DNA from 4 places in the Nocardioides sp. InS609-2 genome. Region 2 is predicted to be linked to each of the others. Evidence: predicted binding sites of a transcription regulator. Region 2 holds the regulator's gene; each other region holds the start of a gene.
The links. The regulator LexA, encoded in region 2, represses DNA repair genes until DNA is damaged. The targets are predictions, from matches to a motif close to TCGAACANNTGTTCGA.
Positions count from the first base shown of each region.

Region 1: ruvC (crossover junction endodeoxyribonuclease RuvC) is a predicted target of LexA. The motif match lies at 1,678-1,693, and genes of this name have one in related genera.
Region 3: recA (recombinase RecA) is a predicted target of LexA. The motif match lies at 2,230-2,245, and genes of this name have one in related genera.
Region 4: H4Q84_RS21625 (HNH endonuclease signature motif containing protein) is a predicted target of LexA. The motif match lies at 2,774-2,789, and genes of this name have one in related genera.

Region 1 is NZ_CP060034.1:4,493,097-4,497,267, reverse strand. It holds gene ruvB (Holliday junction branch migration DNA helicase RuvB) at 1-501, opposite strand, end outside; gene ruvA (Holliday junction branch migration protein RuvA) at 521-1,117, opposite strand; gene ruvC (crossover junction endodeoxyribonuclease RuvC) at 1,114-1,662, opposite strand; gene H4Q84_RS22980 (YebC/PmpR family DNA-binding transcriptional regulator) at 1,811-2,584, opposite strand; gene pdxT (pyridoxal 5'-phosphate synthase glutaminase subunit PdxT) at 2,596-3,210, opposite strand; gene H4Q84_RS22970 (LamG domain-containing protein) at 3,245-4,171, opposite strand, start outside.
Region 2 is NZ_CP060034.1:3,456,866-3,461,036, reverse strand. It holds gene H4Q84_RS17935 (MarR family transcriptional regulator) at 1-99, opposite strand, end outside; gene H4Q84_RS17930 (SDR family oxidoreductase) at 290-1,072, opposite strand; gene lexA (transcriptional repressor LexA) at 1,186-1,917, shown strand; gene H4Q84_RS17920 (ATP-dependent DNA helicase) at 1,964-3,952, shown strand; gene H4Q84_RS23225 (hypothetical protein) at 3,961-4,092, opposite strand.
Region 3 is NZ_CP060034.1:4,436,505-4,440,675, reverse strand. It holds gene H4Q84_RS22685 (GNAT family N-acetyltransferase) at 1-302, opposite strand, end outside; gene H4Q84_RS22680 (hypothetical protein) at 299-442, opposite strand; gene H4Q84_RS22675 (regulatory protein RecX) at 453-1,019, opposite strand; gene recA (recombinase RecA) at 1,042-2,094, opposite strand; gene H4Q84_RS22665 (MFS transporter) at 2,279-3,529, opposite strand; gene H4Q84_RS22660 (DUF3046 domain-containing protein) at 3,526-3,720, opposite strand; gene H4Q84_RS22655 (methyltransferase) at 3,717-4,171, opposite strand, start outside.
Region 4 is NZ_CP060034.1:4,217,602-4,221,772, forward strand. It holds gene dnaJ (molecular chaperone DnaJ) at 1-90, shown strand, start outside; gene H4Q84_RS21615 (16S rRNA (uracil(1498)-N(3))-methyltransferase) at 90-824, shown strand; gene H4Q84_RS21620 (hypothetical protein) at 1,050-1,376, shown strand; gene H4Q84_RS21625 (HNH endonuclease signature motif containing protein) at 1,405-2,622, opposite strand; gene H4Q84_RS21630 (Gmad2 immunoglobulin-like domain-containing protein) at 2,810-3,874, opposite strand; gene H4Q84_RS21635 (SigE family RNA polymerase sigma factor) at 3,871-4,171, opposite strand, start outside.

The sequences.
Region 1 (4,171 bases), 1.0 Mb from region 2:
GGTGGTGGCACCCACGAGCGTGAACGGTGGGATCTCGAGCGGGATCGCGGTGGCACCGGGGCCCTTGCCGATGATCACGTCGACCCGGAAGTCCTCCATCGCCATGTAGAGCATCTCTTCGGCGGGCCGCGACATCCGGTGGATCTCGTCGACGAAGAGCACGTCGCCGTCGTTGAGCCCGGAGAGGATCGCGGCCAGGTCGCCCGCATGCGTGATGGCTGGACCGCTCGTCAGTCGCAACGGCGTCGACATCTCGTGCGCGATAATCATCGCCAGCGTCGTCTTGCCGAGACCGGGCGGCCCGGACAGCAGCACGTGATCGGGTGCGCGGCCGCGCTGACGGGCTGCTTCGAGCACCAGGCCGAGCTGGTCGCGTACCCGCGTCTGACCCACGACCTCGTCCAGGCTGCGCGGGCGCAGGGCCGCCTCGACGGCTCGCTCGTCGCCGTCGGCATCCGCGACAGTGAGCGAACGGAAGTGCTCGTCCTCGGCGGCGTCCAGGTGGTCGTCGTACACGGGTCTAGGCCTTGCTCAGCGTGCGGAGGGCGGCACGCAGCAGCGCACTGACATCAGGCTGGTCACCCGCGTCGTCGGCGACGGCGTCGACGGCCTTGTCGGCTTCCTTGGCCGACCAGCCCAGGCCGACCAGGCCCTGCTGCACCTGATCGCGCCACGTCGCTGCGACGACCGGGCCGCCGCGGCGGATGACGTCGGCCGGCGCACCGAGACGGTCGCGCAGCTCGAGGATGATCCGTTGCGCGCCCTTCTGCCCGATGCCCGGCACCTTGGTGAGGGTCGGGACGTCCTCGGATGCGACCGCTCGGCGGAGGTCGTCAGGAGGCAGTACGGCGAGCATCGCCTGGGCGAGCTTGGGCCCGACACCGGACGCCGTCTGCACGAGCTCGAACGTCGCCTTCTCGTCGTCGTCGAGGAAACCGAACAGGGTCAGCGAGTCCTCGCGCACCACCATGCTGGTGGGCAGGGCGGCGCGCTGGCCCGTGCGAAGCGTGGCCAGGGTGCCGGGGGTGCACATCAGCTCGAGGCCGACTCCCCCGACCTCGACCACCGCCGAGTTCAACGTGACGGCGGCGACCTCTCCACGGACGAACGCGATCATCGGATGCTGCTCCTCGAGTAGGCGGCGACGCTGCGCTGCTGGCGAGCCAGGGCCGCGTCGATGCGGGCCTGGGCGCCACCGCGCCAGATGTGGGTGATGGCCAGGGCGAGCGCGTCGGCGGCGTCGGCCGGCTTCGGCGGGGCGTCCAGGCGCAGGATGCGGGTCACCATCGCGCCGACCTGCGCCTTGTCGGCGCGGCCGCTGCCGGAGACGGCGGCCTTGACCTCGGACGGCGTGTGCAGCGCGATCGGCAGCCCGCGACGAGCGGCAGCGACCAGGGCGATGCCGCTGGCCTGGGCGGTGCCGATGATCGTGCTGGAGTCGGAGCGCGCGAAGACCCGCTCGACGGCGACGGCGTCGGGTGAGTACTCATCGAGCCAGGCGTCGATGCCCTTCTCGATCGTCACGAGTCGCTGGGCGACCGGCTGGTCGGCCGAGGTGCGGAGCACGTTGACGTCGATGAGCGTGAGCGGTCGGCCGACCTCACCGTCGACGACGCCGATGCCGCACCTGGTCAGGCCGGGGTCGATCCCGAGCACCCGCATGTGGCCGCCTCTCGTCCGAACGTGTGTTCGGTCCCACGTTAGGCTTGCTCCATACTCACCGGGTCTCGACACGCCGGTCAGGACCTCGCAGGCTCCGTCGTGCGGATCACTCGACCACCATCAGCTCTGCCTCGCGAGTTCGGCAGTGCTAGTCGTCGTCGTCGGAGAGCTGCGCCATCACGTCGTCGGAGACGTCGGAGTTGGCGAAGACGTTCTGTACGTCGTCGAGGTCCTCGAGTGCGTCGATCAGGCGGAACACCTTGGCCGCGCCGTCGGCGTCGAGCTCGACCTGCATGTCGGGCACGAACGACGCCTCGGCGGAGTCGTAGTCGATGCCGCCGGCCTGGAGCGCAGTGCGCACGGCCACCAGGTCGGTGGGCTCGGACACGACCTCGAACGCCTCGCCGAGGTCGTTGACCGCGTCGGCGCCGGCTTCGAGCGTGGCCTCGAGCACGTCGTCCTCGGAGACTTGCTTGCCGTCCTGGTCGACCGGCACGATCACGACACCCTTGCGATGGAAGAGGAACGACACCGAGCCCGGGTCGGCCAGCGAACCGCCGTTGCGGGTCATGGCGGTGCGCACCTCCATCGCGGCGCGGTTGCGGTTGTCGGTGAGGCACTCGATGAGCATCGCGACTCCGGACGGGCCGTAGCCCTCGTACATGATCGTCTGGTAGTCGGCGCCGCCCGTTTCGGCACCGGACCCGCGCTTGACCGCTCGGTCGATGTTGTCGTTGGGCACCGACGACTTCTTGGCCTTCTGGATGGCGTCGTAGAGCGTGGGGTTGCCGGTGATGTCACCACCGCCCATCCGCGCGGCGACCTCGATGTTCTTGATCAGCTTGGCGAACATCTTGCCGCGACGGGCATCGACAACGGCCTTCTTGTGCTTCGTGGTCGCCCATTTGGAGTGGCCGGACATGAGCTCTCTTCCTACGACTTCTGGGACATCTGGTCGGTTACCAGGGACACGAAGAGCCGGTGGATCCGGGCGTCGTTCCCGACTTCGGGGTGGAACGACGTCGCCATCAGCGGGCCCTGGCGGACCGCGACGATGGTACCCGCGGCCGGACCGCCCTCGACTCGGCCCAACACCTCTACGTCCGCACCGGCTCTCTCCACCCAGGGTGCGCGGATGAAGACAGCGTGCACGGGTGCGTCGAGCCCGTCGAAGTCGAGGTCACCCTCGAACGAGTCGACCTGCCGCCCGAAGGCGTTGCGCCGCACCGTGATGTCGAGGCCGCCGATGGTCTCCTGATCGGCGGTGCCGTCGAGCACCTTGTCGGCCAGCATGATCATCCCGGCGCATGTCCCGAAGGCGGGCATGCCGTCGCGCACCCGTTGCCGCAGCGGCTCCAGCAGGTCGAAGATCCGGGCCAGCTTGTACATCGTGGTCGACTCGCCGCCGGGCAGGACGAGGCCGTCGCAGCGCGCGAGCTCCTCAGGACGTCGTACGGCGAGAGTCTCGGCACCCAGGGAGCTCAGTGCCGCGAGGTGCTCGCGGACGTCGCCCTGAAGGGCGAAGACGCCGATGGTCGGGAGGGGCACGGCGCCAGAGTAGACAGCCCGGCCGGCCCGCCGGCTACTGGGCGGAGCCGTAGTGGGCGGTGATCGCACCCGGCGTGAGGGCGGTGTTGTACACGGCGACCTCGTCGAGGACGCCCGCGTAGTAGTTCGTGCCGGTCAGCAGCCGGCCGAAGTTGATGGCGGACGCGCTGGTGAGCGAGAGCGTGCTCCCGGTGGCGCTTCCGGCCGCGGCACCGTCCACATAGAGCGCCAGGGCGCCGGAGGCCCTCGTGCGGGTGAACACCACGTGGTGCCACGCGCCGTTGTTGTAGCCACCCGTGGTCGAGACGATGGACACGTCCGGCGTGCCCACTCCGGCCACGACCCGACCGTCGGCGCGGAGCGAGACACCGAAGTCGTTGGCCGAGCCGGTGATCTGGGCATCGACGAGACCGGCGCCCTGCCACCACTGCGTGCCTGTGCCGATGCCCTGGGTCGACTTGAACCAGAACTCGATCGAGAAGTCGTCGGCGACCTGACGGTTGACGCTGGCGAAGTCGTTGACCCCGTCGAACTGGGCGGCGGTGCTCGCGTCACCGGCGATTGCACCCGAAACGCCCAGCACAGGACCGCTGAGGTAGTCACCGCTGTTGGTGCCCTTGGCGTCGACCATCGCCGGAGTGGTTCGGAAGTTGTCGAGGTGCATGCCCGTGGTGTCGGTCACCGTAGTCGCCGAGGAGCCGTGGAAGCCGAGGGCGAGGCCGCCCCTGCCGGCGGCGCCGATGCCGGCGTCGGTGACCGCGACAACCTGCACCCCGTCGACGAGCACCCGGATGGAGGCGCCGGTCATGTCCAGGGCGAGTCGGTACGTCGAGCCGACTGTCAGCGCCTGGGTCGCGGACTGGCCCAACCAGGTCCAGGTGCCGTTGACCACTTTGTACAGGATCCAGACCTGGGTGGTCTGCTCGTACCGGGCGTAGTAGTAGGTGCCGTTGACATTTGT
Region 2 (4,171 bases):
CTCCGTCAGCCCGATCCGATGGGTGTCCGCAAGCCACTTGTCCAGGCTGGCGTCGACCGCAGACGCGAATGCGGCCACCTTGGACCACGCGACGCTCACGTCACGCCCACAAGAAGTTCTTGAATCGATCTGCCTGCATGTGCATGCAAATAATGTACCACAGGTCGATGCCCTGCCAAATGCGCGTCAAGCGAGCCCCAGGGCCGGGTCGACGGCACTGTCACCAAGGTCGACGAGGCCCAGGAGCTCGACGTGCTCGAGTCCCGGCCAACCCTGGTGAACTGAACGCTCAGCGGCGCTTGGCGATCGCCCGGCGACCGAGCGCGGCGAACAGTCCGAGACCGTGGGCCGCCACGCCGGGCGCAAGGGTGCTGGCACGGACGAGACCGCCGCGCCAGGCAGGCACCGCGAGTACGACGCGGCGCGAGCCGACCAGCCCGACGGCGGCACGCGCCACGTCGTCGACGGTGAGGATCGTGCTGGAGTGCACGAGCTGGGAGCCGATGCCGTCCGGGTTCTGAGCGTTGAGCATCGCCGTCTGCACCCCGTCGGGGCAGAGCGCGTGCACGCGCACGCCGCGTGGGGTCTCGGCGTCGCACGACATGGTCAGTGAGACGACAGCGGCCTTCGTGGCGGCGTACACGCTGTAGCCGGGGACGGGTCCGAGGCCGGCGATCGAGGCGGTGTTGACGATGTCGCCTCCACCCGGTCCGAACGCCTCGAGGGCGGTGCGAGTGCCCCACATGCAGCCGAGGACGTTGACCTCGACGAGGCGGCGTACCTGCTCCTCGATCAGCTCGGAGAGCCGGCCGTCGTCGCCGACGCCGGCGTTGTTGAACCACGCGGTGAGTACGCCGTGGCGCGAGGCTGCCGCGGCGACGACCCGGTGCGACTCGGGATCGCGGACGTCCTGCGCGATGCCCTCGGCGGCCCCGATCTCGGCCGCGGTGGCCGTCGCGGCCGCTCCGTCGAGGTCGGCCACGACCACGTGATGACCGCGACGAACCATCTGTTCGGCGATCGCCCGGCCGATCCCGCGACCGGCTCCGGTGACCACACAGCTCGTCTCCATGCCGGGAGTGTGGCACGACACGCCGTTCGAACACTTGTTTGAAGTCATGCCGTGATCGGTCTACGGTGAGGCAACCGGCGAGACGATCCACAGCGTGACATCCAGGAGGACCCATGGCCAAGACAAGCGGCACCGGCAAGAAGGTGCTCGAGATGCCCGACGGGCCCCCCGACGCCACCGGTCTGACCCCCCGCCAGCAGCGCGTGCTGGCCACGATCAAGGACGCCATCGAGATGCGCGGCTACCCGCCGAGCATGCGCGAGATCGGCGAGGCGGTCGGGCTCACCAGTTCGAGCAGCGTCGCCCACCAGCTCAAGACGCTCGAGGAGAAGGGCTTCCTCAAGCGCGACCCCAACCGGCCGAGGGCCCTAGAGGTGTTCCTGCCCGAGGTGATGGCCGCGCGTCGGTCGCTCGGCAACTCGGCCGAGGAGAGCTCGATCGACGAGTCCGACATTGGCGACGCGATGCCGCCGGCCACCTACGTCCCGATGGTCGGGCGCATCGCCGCCGGTGGTCCGATTCTCGCCGACGAGCGCATCGAGGAGGTCTTCCCGCTGCCTCGCTCGCTGGTCGGCGAGGGCACGCTCTTCATGCTCGAGGTCGCCGGTGACTCGATGATCGACGCGGCCATCTGCAACGGCGACTTCGTCGTCATCCGCCAGGAGCAGACCGCCGAGAACGGCGACATCGTGGCCGCGCTGATCGAGGGCGAAGCCACCGTCAAGACGTTCCAGCGCAAGGACGGCCACGTCTGGCTGCTCCCCCACAACGACGCCTACGACCCCATCGACGGGTCCAACGCCAGCATCCTCGGCATCGTCACGGCGGTCCTGCGCCGCATGTGACCGCGGTGGGTCGGTCACTGTCGGCGCCTGCACATAAGGTGCCCGGGTGACCGATCAGGACGACATCCCCAGCAACCCGCACAGCCGGGTGCACGAGGTGCTGTCCGAAGCGGTCACTGCCCTCGGGGGCGAGCAGCGCGACGGCCAGGTGCAGATGGCCGACGCCGTCGCCGACGCGATGGAGGGCGGCGAGCACCTCCTCGTCCAGGCCGGCACCGGCACCGGCAAGTCGCTCGGCTACCTCGTGCCGAGCCTGCTGCACGGCAAGCGGGTCGTGATCGCCACCGCGACGCTCGCCCTCCAGCACCAGCTGGTCGAGCGCGACCTCCCCCGCCTGGTCGAGGCGGTCGGCGGCACCATCGACACGTCGTACGCCGTGTTGAAGGGTCGCTCCAACTACGCCTGCCTCCACCGCATCCGCGAAGGCGTGCCCGACGACCAGGGCGTGCTCGTCGACCTGCCCACCGGGTCGCTCGGCGGCGAGGTCATCAAGCTGCGCGAGTGGGCCGAGAAGCAGAGCTTGGACGGCGGTAGCGGCGAGCGCGACAACGCCCCCCGGCACACCGACCGGGTCTGGCGGCAGGTCAGCGTCAACCACCGCGAGTGCCTCGGCGCCACCAAGTGCCCGTTCGCCCAGGAGTGCTTCGCCGAGCGCGCCAAGGAGAAGGCCCAGCGCTCGCACCTGATCGTCACCAACCACTCGCTGCTCGCGATCGACGCGATCGAGGGGGTGCCGATGATCCCCGACTACGACGCGGTGGTGATCGACGAGGCCCACGAGCTCACCGGACGGGTCACCCAGGCGGCGACCGACGAGCTTGCCGCCAACGACGTCGAGCGAGCTGCGCGTCGCGCCCAGCGGCACATCGACGGCGAGCAGGCCGACGACCTGTCCGACGCCGGCGAGGCGCTCGCCGACGCACTGTCCCGCACCGAGCCGGGTCGCATCGACACGATGGGCGAGCAGCTCTCCGACGCGCTGGTGCTGGTGCGCGACGCCGCCCGCGCGTTGGTCTCGGCCTTCCCGAAGGAGTCGGCGGGCGACGGTGACTCCGACGCCGGCCGTACCCAGGCAAAGGGCTTCGTGCAGGAGGTGTTCGTCAACGCAGAGCGGATGGCCAAGCATGCCGAGGCCGACGTGCTCTGGCTCAACGAGGCCCGCGACCGCATCCCGGCCCGGCTCCACGTGGCTCCCCTCCAGGTGTGGGGGCCGATGCGCGACAAGCTGCTGACCGACACGACCGTCGTGTTCACCTCGGCCACCCTGATGCTCGGCGGCGACTTCAACGCGGTCGCCACTTCGCTCGGGCTCAAGCCTTCCGAGCGGGTGCTCGACGAGCCGATCAAGCGTGCTGACGGCGTGCTGCCCTGGCGCGGCATCGACGTCGGGTCGCCGTTCAACTACGGCCAGCAGGCCATCCTGTACGTCGCCCGCCACCTGCCGCCGCCCGGCCGCGACGGCCTCGGCACTGCCCAGCTCGACGAGATCGCCGAGCTGGTCGACGCGGCCGAGGGCCGCACGCTGGGCTTGTTCTCGTCACGACGGGCCGCCGAGGCCGCCGCCGAGGCGATGCGCCTGCGGCTCCCCCACCTCACGATCCTTGCCCAGGGCGACGCTCAGCTGCCTGAGCTGGCGAGGCAGTTCGTCGACGACCCGCACACCTGCTTGTTCGGCACGCTCTCGCTGTGGCAGGGCCTCGACGTCCCCGGCGAGACGTGCCAGCTGGTGATCATCGACCGGATCCCGTTCCCGCGGCCCGACGACCCGCTCATGTCGGCGCGTCAGCGGGCCGCCGACAAGGCGGGCGGCAACGGCTTCATGCAGGTCGCGGCCACCCATGCCGCGCTGCTGCTTGCGCAGGGGTCCGGGCGGCTCATTCGCACGACCACCGACCGTGGCGTGGTCGCCGTACTCGATCCTCGGCTGTCGACCGCGAGGTACGGCGGGTTCCTCAAGGCGAGCCTGCCGCCGATGTGGACCACGACCGACCCGGCCGTCGTGCGCAAGGCGCTGTCACGGCTGGCGGGCAACTGACCCGTCGGTCAGCGCTTGCGGTTGATCTGCCGGTTGACGCGGCCCTCGGACTGGCCGAGCACCTTGGCCAGCAGCGGGACCCGCATCTTCCACGCCACTGCGGCCACCACGACAACGAGCAGGATGATCAGAAAGGTCATGTCGCGAGCGTACGCCGGCGTTCCTTGGGGTAGTCCGGGGCAGATCGCACCTGATTTCGCCTCGGAAGGTGCGATCTGC
Region 3 (4,171 bases), 980 kb from region 2:
CCGTACTGCGCCTCGACCCGCTCGGCCGACGGGTCGCCGTCGGAGGTCCACCACTTGTGGACGTGCTCTGCCTGCCGCCACTTCGTCACCAGCGGCAGGTCGCCACGCGACATCGCCCGGACCGACACCACCAGGTCGTGGTCGATCGCGAACCGCTTCACCTCACCCGAGAGGTCGATCGGCACCGGCTCGCTGATGAGGGTCGCGGCAGTACGACGCGCGGCAGCCGCCCACGACTCCCCCTCGCGGATCGTGCCGTCGAGCTCACGGTCGCCGTGGACCACGATCAGCCGGGAGCTCATCTGGCCAGCCGGCCGCGCTCGGCGTACGTGCGGCCACCGGCGGCGTTGGCGCCGCTGAAGTTGTGCGAGGCGACGAAGGCGTCCTCATGGACCGACAGGCGCGGGTGCAGCTCGTCGTACACGGGTTGGAGATCTGGCATGCCCGGCAACCTATCGAACGTCGAGGCCCGCCAGCTCCTCCTTGACCACCGCATAGGCGACGCCGGGCGAGTGACCCTTGCGCGCCAGAATGCCGACCAGCCTCCGGGTGGCCTTGTCGGTTTCGAGGCCCGCCACCGACTTCAGCTTGCGCCGGACCAGCTCGCGGGCGAGCTCGCGCTCGTCGTCGCCGTCGACCTGGTCGAGCGCCTCGCGGGCGATCTCGTCGTCGATGCCCAAGCGCTGCAGCTCGTGGGCCAGGGCTCGTCGGGCCAGCCCACGGCCGGAGCTGCGCTGCTGGACCCACTCGCGGGCGAAGGCCGCGTCGTCGACGAGGCCGACCTCCTCGAACCGGTCGAGCAGGCGCGTGGCCAGCTCGTCGGGCACGTTCTTCTGGGCCAGCTTCTCGGCCAGCTGGTGCCGGGTCCGCGCCCGGCCGGTCAGCTGGTCGAGCAGGATCTTGCGCGCGACGGCCTCCTGGTCGGCGGGCGGACCTTCGGCCCCAGGGTCGGGAGGCACGCCGGCCTCGCGGGTCCACGCGGCGACGCCAGCTGCCACATCGCCGCACACCACACCCATCGGTGATCGAGCCTGTCGAGATTCAGAAGCTGTCGACGCCGATGGGCTCATCGGAGAGGGCCTCCTCCGGCTTGTCGACCTGCGGGCCGACACCGAGCTTCTCGAGGATCTTCTTCTCGAGCTCGTTGGCGAGGTCGGGGTTGTCCTTGAGGAAGCTGCGGGCGTTCTCCTTGCCCTGGCCGAGCTGGTCGCCTTCGTAGGTGTACCAGGCGCCGGCCTTGCGGACGAGACCTGCTTCGACGCCCACGTCGATCAGGCCACCCTCGCGGGAGATGCCCTTGCCGTACATGATGTCGAACTCCGCCTGCTTGAACGGCGGGGCCACCTTGTTCTTGACGACCTTGACGCGGGTGCGGTTGCCGACCATGTCGGTGCCGTCCTTGAGCGTCTCGATGCGGCGCACGTCGAGACGCACCGATGAGTAGAACTTCAGCGCCTTGCCACCGGTGGTGGTCTCGGGCGAGCCGAACATGACGCCGATCTTTTCCCGCAGCTGATTGATGAAGATCATCGTGGTGCGGGAGTTGTTGAGCGCACCGGTCATCTTGCGCAGCGCCTGGCTCATCAGCCGGGCCTGGAGGCCGACGTGGCTGTCGCCCATCTCGCCCTCGATCTCGGCACGGGGCACGAGCGCGGCCACCGAGTCGATCACGATCAGCGACAGCGCGCCGGAGCGGATCAGCATGTCGGCGATCTCGAGCGCCTGCTCACCGGAGTCGGGCTGCGAGACCAGCAGTGCGTCGGTGTCGACACCGAGCGCCTTGGCGTAGTCGGGGTCGAGGGCGTGCTCGGCGTCGATGAACGCCACGATGCCGCCGGCCGCCTGGGCGTTGGCCACGGCGTGCAGGGCGACCGTCGTCTTGCCGGAGGACTCCGGACCGTAGATCTCGACGACCCGGCCACGCGGCAGGCCGCCCAGGCCGAGCGCGACGTCGAGGGCGATCGACCCCGTGGGGATCACCTCGAGCGGGGCACGCGTCTCGTCGCCCAGTCGCATGACCGAGCCCTTGCCGAACTGCTTCTCGATGTTTGCGAGTGCGGCATCCAGGGCCTTGTCGCGGTCTCCACCAGCCATGAGCGTGTCCTTAGTGTCGTGTCGGAATCGGGTACGTCGACGACGCTAGAACGAGCCACCGACAGTCCCTGATCAGGAGCGTCGAAGCCTGTGGACAACCTCGGCCGAGCGTCATACCCGTGGACCAAACATAGCCCGAACAGGTGTTCGACCACCGCTGATCGGCCGGCGTGTCGCGCGCCGTTCAGACGCTGACGCGCTGGGCCGCCGGCCGGCCACTCACGACACCCGCGGCGAGCACCCCACCGGCCAGCACCGCGGCGAAGGCGGTGAGCGCCGGATAGCCCCACTGCCCCACGATCACGCCGGCCACGGCACCGGCCGCGGCAGCGGTGAGACCCATCGTCATGTCGGAGGCGCCCTGCACGTCGGTGCGTACGTCGAGCGGCGCCAGGTCGGCGACCAGCGTCGACCCCGCGACCGTCGCGCACGACCAGCCCAGGCCCAGCAGGAACAGCCCTACGAAGATCTGCCAGGACGAGCCCTCGGGCGATCGCGCGCACAGCACGAGCGAGGCGAGCAGCACCCCGGCACCGACGAGCAGCATCGCCGGCCGGCCGATGCGGTCGGTCGCGAGGCCGACGAGCGGCGAGAACGCGAACATGCCCAGCACGTGCACCGAGATGACGAACCCGATCACGCGCAACTCGGCGCCGCCGTGCTCCATGTGGAGCGGGGTCATGATCATCACCGCGATCATCACGGCGTGGGCCGACGCGATGCCACCGATGGCGGCACCCAGCGCCGGCTGACGGCGTACGGCGTCGACGGCACGGCCCCACGAGGTGCCGGTGACGTCCTGCTCGGCCGCCCCGGCCGCCGCCCGCGCCGTCAGCAACGGGTCGGGGCGCAGGAAGGTGCCGATCACGACCGCGGCGATGACCATCGCGACACTGCCCAGCAGGAACGGGCCGGTGAGCGGAGGGATGCCCAGAGCATCGGCGAGCGCGCCGGCCGGACCGGTGAGGTTGGGCCCGAGGACGGCGCCGATCGTGGTCGCCCAGACAACGATCGCAAGCGAGCGAGCGCGGGTGGCCTCCGGCGCCAGGTCGGTGGCGGCGTACCGGGCTCCGGCATTGGCAGCCGTGGTCGAGCCCAACAGTGCGGCGCCGACCAGCAGCAGTGCCATCGAGTCGACCACCCCGGCCACCACGGCAAGCAGAGCACCGGCCGCGCCGACCAGCAGACCGGTGACCTGCCCGAAACGCCGGCCGCGGTGAGACATAGCCCGGGCGAGGAGGTACGACGCGACCGCGGCGCCAAGCACCTGCGTGGTCTGCGCCAGGCCGGCCTGGGTGTCGGAGCCGGAGATGTCGCGGGCCAGCAGGGACGCGGTGGCGACACCGATGGTGATGCCGACGGCGCCGATGGCCTGGCCGACGACCAGCACCCGCACCGTGCGGCGCTGGATCGCGACCAGATCGGGAGTGCTCATTGCTGGTTCTCGGGCAGCTCGAGCTTGCGCCAGACGGCGGCCCACACGGCCTTGGGGTCCTCGCCTGCCACCAGCGCCTCCTCGGCGGTGCGACCGCCCAGCTCACCGATCACCGTGAGGCTGGCCCAGGGACGCGCGTACGACGCACCCAGCGCCGTCTCCATCCGAGCCCAGAACTCGGTGTGTCTCATGAACGGCTCGCGATGACGCTGAGCCAGGGCTCACCGGTGCGGCCGATGTTGCGGGTGAGCGTGTCGACGCGCCAGCCGGCGCCGTCGAGCACCTGGCGCAAGGGCTCCTCGCGCCAGTAGACGAACCGGCGGGGTGCGTCGATGCTGCCGTGCCTCGACCACGCCTCTCCCTCACCCTCCTTGAGCGAGACGTGCAGCAGGCCACCGTCCCGGATGACGACGGCCAGCCGCTGCAGCACGGTGGGCAGGTCGGCTCGCTCGACATGTAGGAGGCAGGCGCTCGCCCAGACGCCGTCGTACGACGCGGGAGTGCCGAGGTCGTCGTGCAACGGGTCGACGACGCTGGCCTGCAGCCCGGCGTCGCGCAACAGCCTGACGAAGCCGGGGGTGATGTCGGTGCGTCGGACGTGCAGCCCGGCCGCCTCGAGCGCGCGGGCGTCGCGGCCGCCGC
Region 4 (4,171 bases), 760 kb from region 2:
GCCATCCGTGGCGAGGAGTCGCCCCAGGGCACCGTGCGCGCATCCCACAAGTCGGTCTTCGGGCGGCTGCGCGACGCGTTCAACGTCTGATGTCACTTCCCGTCCACCTGGTGCCGACGATGGCAGACGTCCGGCCGGGCGCGACGGTCGAGGTGACGGGGGACGAGGCGCACCACGCCGTGGCCGTTCGTCGGCTGCGGGTGGGGGAGTCGGTCGTGCTCACCGACGGCGCGGGTACGTCGGCCACCGGAGAGGTGACCTCGACGGGCAAACGCGTCTTCTCGGTGACGGTCCACTCGATCGATGTCCTGCCGGCGCCAACACCCGCTATCACCGTCGTGCAGGCGTTGCCGAAGGGCGACCGGGGCGAGCTCGCCGTCGAGATGCTGACCGAGATCGGCGTGACCCGCATCGTCCCGTGGGCAGCCGCCCGCAGCGTCGCCGTCTGGCGTGGCGAGCGGGCCACGAAGTCACTGGCCAAGTGGCGTGCCACCTCCCGTGAGGCCGCCAAGCAGGCCCGTCGCACCTGGTTCCCCGAGGTGGCCGACCTGGCCAACACAGCCGACGCCACAGCGCTGGTCCGGGCGGCCGACCTGGTCGTCGTACTCCATGAGGAGGCGGCGCAGCCGCTCCCCGCCGTCGGTGACGCCGCCCACGTCGTGGTCGTGGTCGGACCCGAAGGCGGACTCACCGACGAGGAAGTCGCCGCCTTCGTGGCCGCCGGCGCCGTGCCGGTGCGGCTCGGCAGCGAAGTCCTGCGTACGTCGACCGCCGGCGTCGCCGCCGTGGCCGCCCTGCTGGCCGGCACCCCGCGCTGGGGGTGAGGGTGCGGACAACCGCTCCCGGACCGGAACCAAATCACCGACGAGCACGTCGACTCCCGTGAAGTGTGGAGGAGAGTCATGCGTGCGGACTGGCTGTCAGCCCTCGCCCTAATGGTGTTCGCGACGGGATGCACCCACAGCGAGCCGGCGGAAACGTCGGCCGCTGTGCCTGCGAACACACCCGGCGTCGCACGTCCGAGCGAGCCCGCTCCCACCCCGCGAGAAGTGCAGGACGACCCCGTCTACCAGCGCTGGCTCGACCGTCTCGGCGTGGGATCCTGTGGTGCTGCCGAGCGCCTCGTCCCGTCCGATGCGCGGTATGCCCCACGCTCGAAGGCGTGCCTGCGAGCGGCGGAGCGGGCCGGCCGAGGTGCCGAGGCGATGCTGACCTACAACACGGTCGAGGGTGACCCTGTCCGGACCTACGTGCGGATCTTGTCGGCCGGTCAGGTCGAGGTGTTCGTCGACGGCACCGAAGACGGCTTCGGCAGCGGCACATGGGTCTATCGGAAGTGCGACAACCTTCGAGAAGCCCTGCCGTTGAAGTGCTGACATTCGACTAGCCGGACACCTGCCACTCCTATCTGCGTCGGTGGAATCTGAGGTCGCCGTTGGGTAGTCGGTCGTGGAGGTAGCGGTCGTCGTGGGCTCGGTGGTGGTGCCACGAACAGAGCAGCAGGCCGTTGTCGAGGTTGGTGGGTCCGCCGTGGGACCAGGGGTGTTGGTGGTGGGCTTCGGTCCAGGCGGCGGGGATGTCGCAGCCGTCGGCGCGGCAGGTGTGGTCGCGCAGGGCGAAGGCTTTGCGTTGGTGGCGGCTGAAGAGCCGGGTGCCGCGGCCGAGGTCGAGGGGCTCGGAGGTGCCGCCGAGGACGGCGGGGATGAGGTGTGCGGTGCAGGCGAGCCGCCGGGCTTCGGCGGCGGTGATGGGGGTGCCGGTGTCGGTGGTGGCGATCCCGAGGCCGTCGCGCAGGGTGTCGATGTCGATGGTGACGATGACGGTGGTGGCGTCGCCGCCGTGCAGGGGGAGCCGGTGTGGGTCGAGGGTCTCGAGCAGGGCACGGAAGGCGTGGCCGAGGGCTTGGTCGTGGGGCAGTCGCTGGCCGGTGGACTCGTGGTGGTGGCGTCGGGGTGTGGTGAAGGCGTGCAGGTAGGTCAGCAGTCGGTCGGCGGTGGCGTCGGGGACCCGGATTCGGATGTCGGTGGACCCGTCTCCGCGGCGATGCGTGGTCAGCGATGTCTGGCGGTGCGCGGCGTGTTCTTCGGCTTCGAGGGCACGGCGTTCGTGGGCCTCGCCGAGCTCGGGGGCGACGATGTCGAGGATCCGTCGACCCAGGACCCGGAGCTGGTGGGGTGCGAAGGTGCCGGCGTCGGCGACCAGCCGGGCCTCGGCCGCAGCCCGGGTCTCCGCGGGGATGTCGGCCGGGAGATGGTCCAGGGCGCGGGCAATCACCGCGGCCTGCTCGACGTTCACGTCGCCCTCGGCCAACCCCTGGGCCAGCACCGGCCAGCGTTGGTCGAGGGCGTCGGCCAGCCGGGCCGATCGGGCGGCGGCGGGCCGGTCGACACGCGCATGCTTGGCCAACCAGGACGCGACGTCGCGGGCGCCGTCGTGGTCGGCCACGTCGTCCGCGGCGGCGATGACCCGCAACCGGAGCGCTTCGAGCTGCCCGGTCAGCGCGGTCAGGCGGAGCAGCGCCTCGCGTTTGGTCGGCGTGTCCATGAACGGCACCGAGACCCCGGCCACGTCCTTGAGCGCTGAGTCGATGACGTCGGCGCACTCCAGCACCGGATGGGTCATGTGGGGCACCGCCTTCCATCGACAACGACGACCCGTGGGGTCGTGGGACTGTCGATGCAACGCGCCATCAGGTGGCGACACCCGGGGCACGAACCCGGAGGACTTCTGCATCAGGTGGCGACCAGAGAGCTGTCGCCAGTGCGTTGTCTTATCGTACACCTGTTCGAGAGGCGGGGGAAGAGGCACTCTACTGGATCGTGATGTCCTTCGAGTCCGTCATCGCGCCGACACCCTCGGTGCCGCCGGTGGGGTCATCCGTGGTCGCCCAGATCGTGTAGTCGCCGGGCGCAACGCCGTCGAGCTTGATCGACTCGGCGAACGGGAAGAGCTTGTCCTCCATCCAGCCCTCGGCCATCCAGACGCCCTTCTTGACGACCTTGTCGCCCTGGCGCAGCTCCCAGCCGCTGCTGGCCTCGAAGCTGTTGGCCACGCCGGAGAGCTCGAGGGTGCCGCTGACGGTCGTGCCCTGCTCGGGGTCGGTGATGCTCATGTGGCTGAGGGCTTCGAGGATCGGCGCGTTGGTGATCGGCTCGGCCGTGTTGACGCCGTACACGGTCTGGGCAGGTCCGTCATTGATCATGAACTGCACCGGCGCGCGGCGCTGAGCCACGGCCTGCACGGTGTAGACGACCTGCTGGACGGCCGCCTGCGCCTCCGCCTCGGACATCCCCGGCAGGGGAGTGTTGAGGGAGTCGTCGGCGAAGCGCACGGAGATGACGTCGCCGTCGTCCTCGACGCCGTCGAACGAGCCCTTCTGCCAGGCCGTGCGGTAGTCGGGGTCGGTCGGTCCGTCCGAGAGCAGGTCGAGCGCGGTCTCGAGCGAAAGGTCTCCCGCCTGGAACTCGCGGTAGAGCCGCGGCCCGCCGCGCTCGGTGTCGCCGATGAAGTAGAGAGGCACTGCGCCTCCCGGCTCGGGGCCGACAGTCGCTGATGACGACTCCGGCTCGCTGGGCGACGCCGGCTCCGAGGGCGTCGGCTCGGCGGCCTGCGACGACGAAGCGGCAGGGTCGGGATCCGGGTCGTCGTCCCCGCCGAAGCCCCCGACGAAGGCAACGACGCCGATCACCGCGGCGGTAGCGGCAGCGCCGAGGAGGACGAGGGGCCAGGTGCGGTTGCTCATGGTTTCCACCTTCGCATCGGAGCGGGGTCGGGTACGGGATCGGATCTCGGCCAGCGCGTCGCGCGGCTCGATGCGGGACACCGCGTCGTGGAGCGCGCGGGCGAGCTTGTCGTCTGGCTCGTCGGGGGTCATGACATTTCCTCCAGCAGGGGACCGAGCAGGGCACGCAACGAGGCGGCGCCGCGGGAGGCATGGCTCTTCACCGCGCCGCGGGAGATGCCGAGCGTCGTGGCGATCTCGCCCTCGGACAGGTCGACGAAGTAGCGCAGCGCGAGCACCTCGCGCTGGCGTTGGGGCAGCGACCGCATCCCATCGAGTACGGCGTCCCGCCGGGCCGCGTCCAGGACGACTCCCTCAGCGTCGGGGGCCAGCGCGAGAGGCTTGACCGCCTCGGCACGGAGATGCCGGTCGACGACCACCCGATGCCGG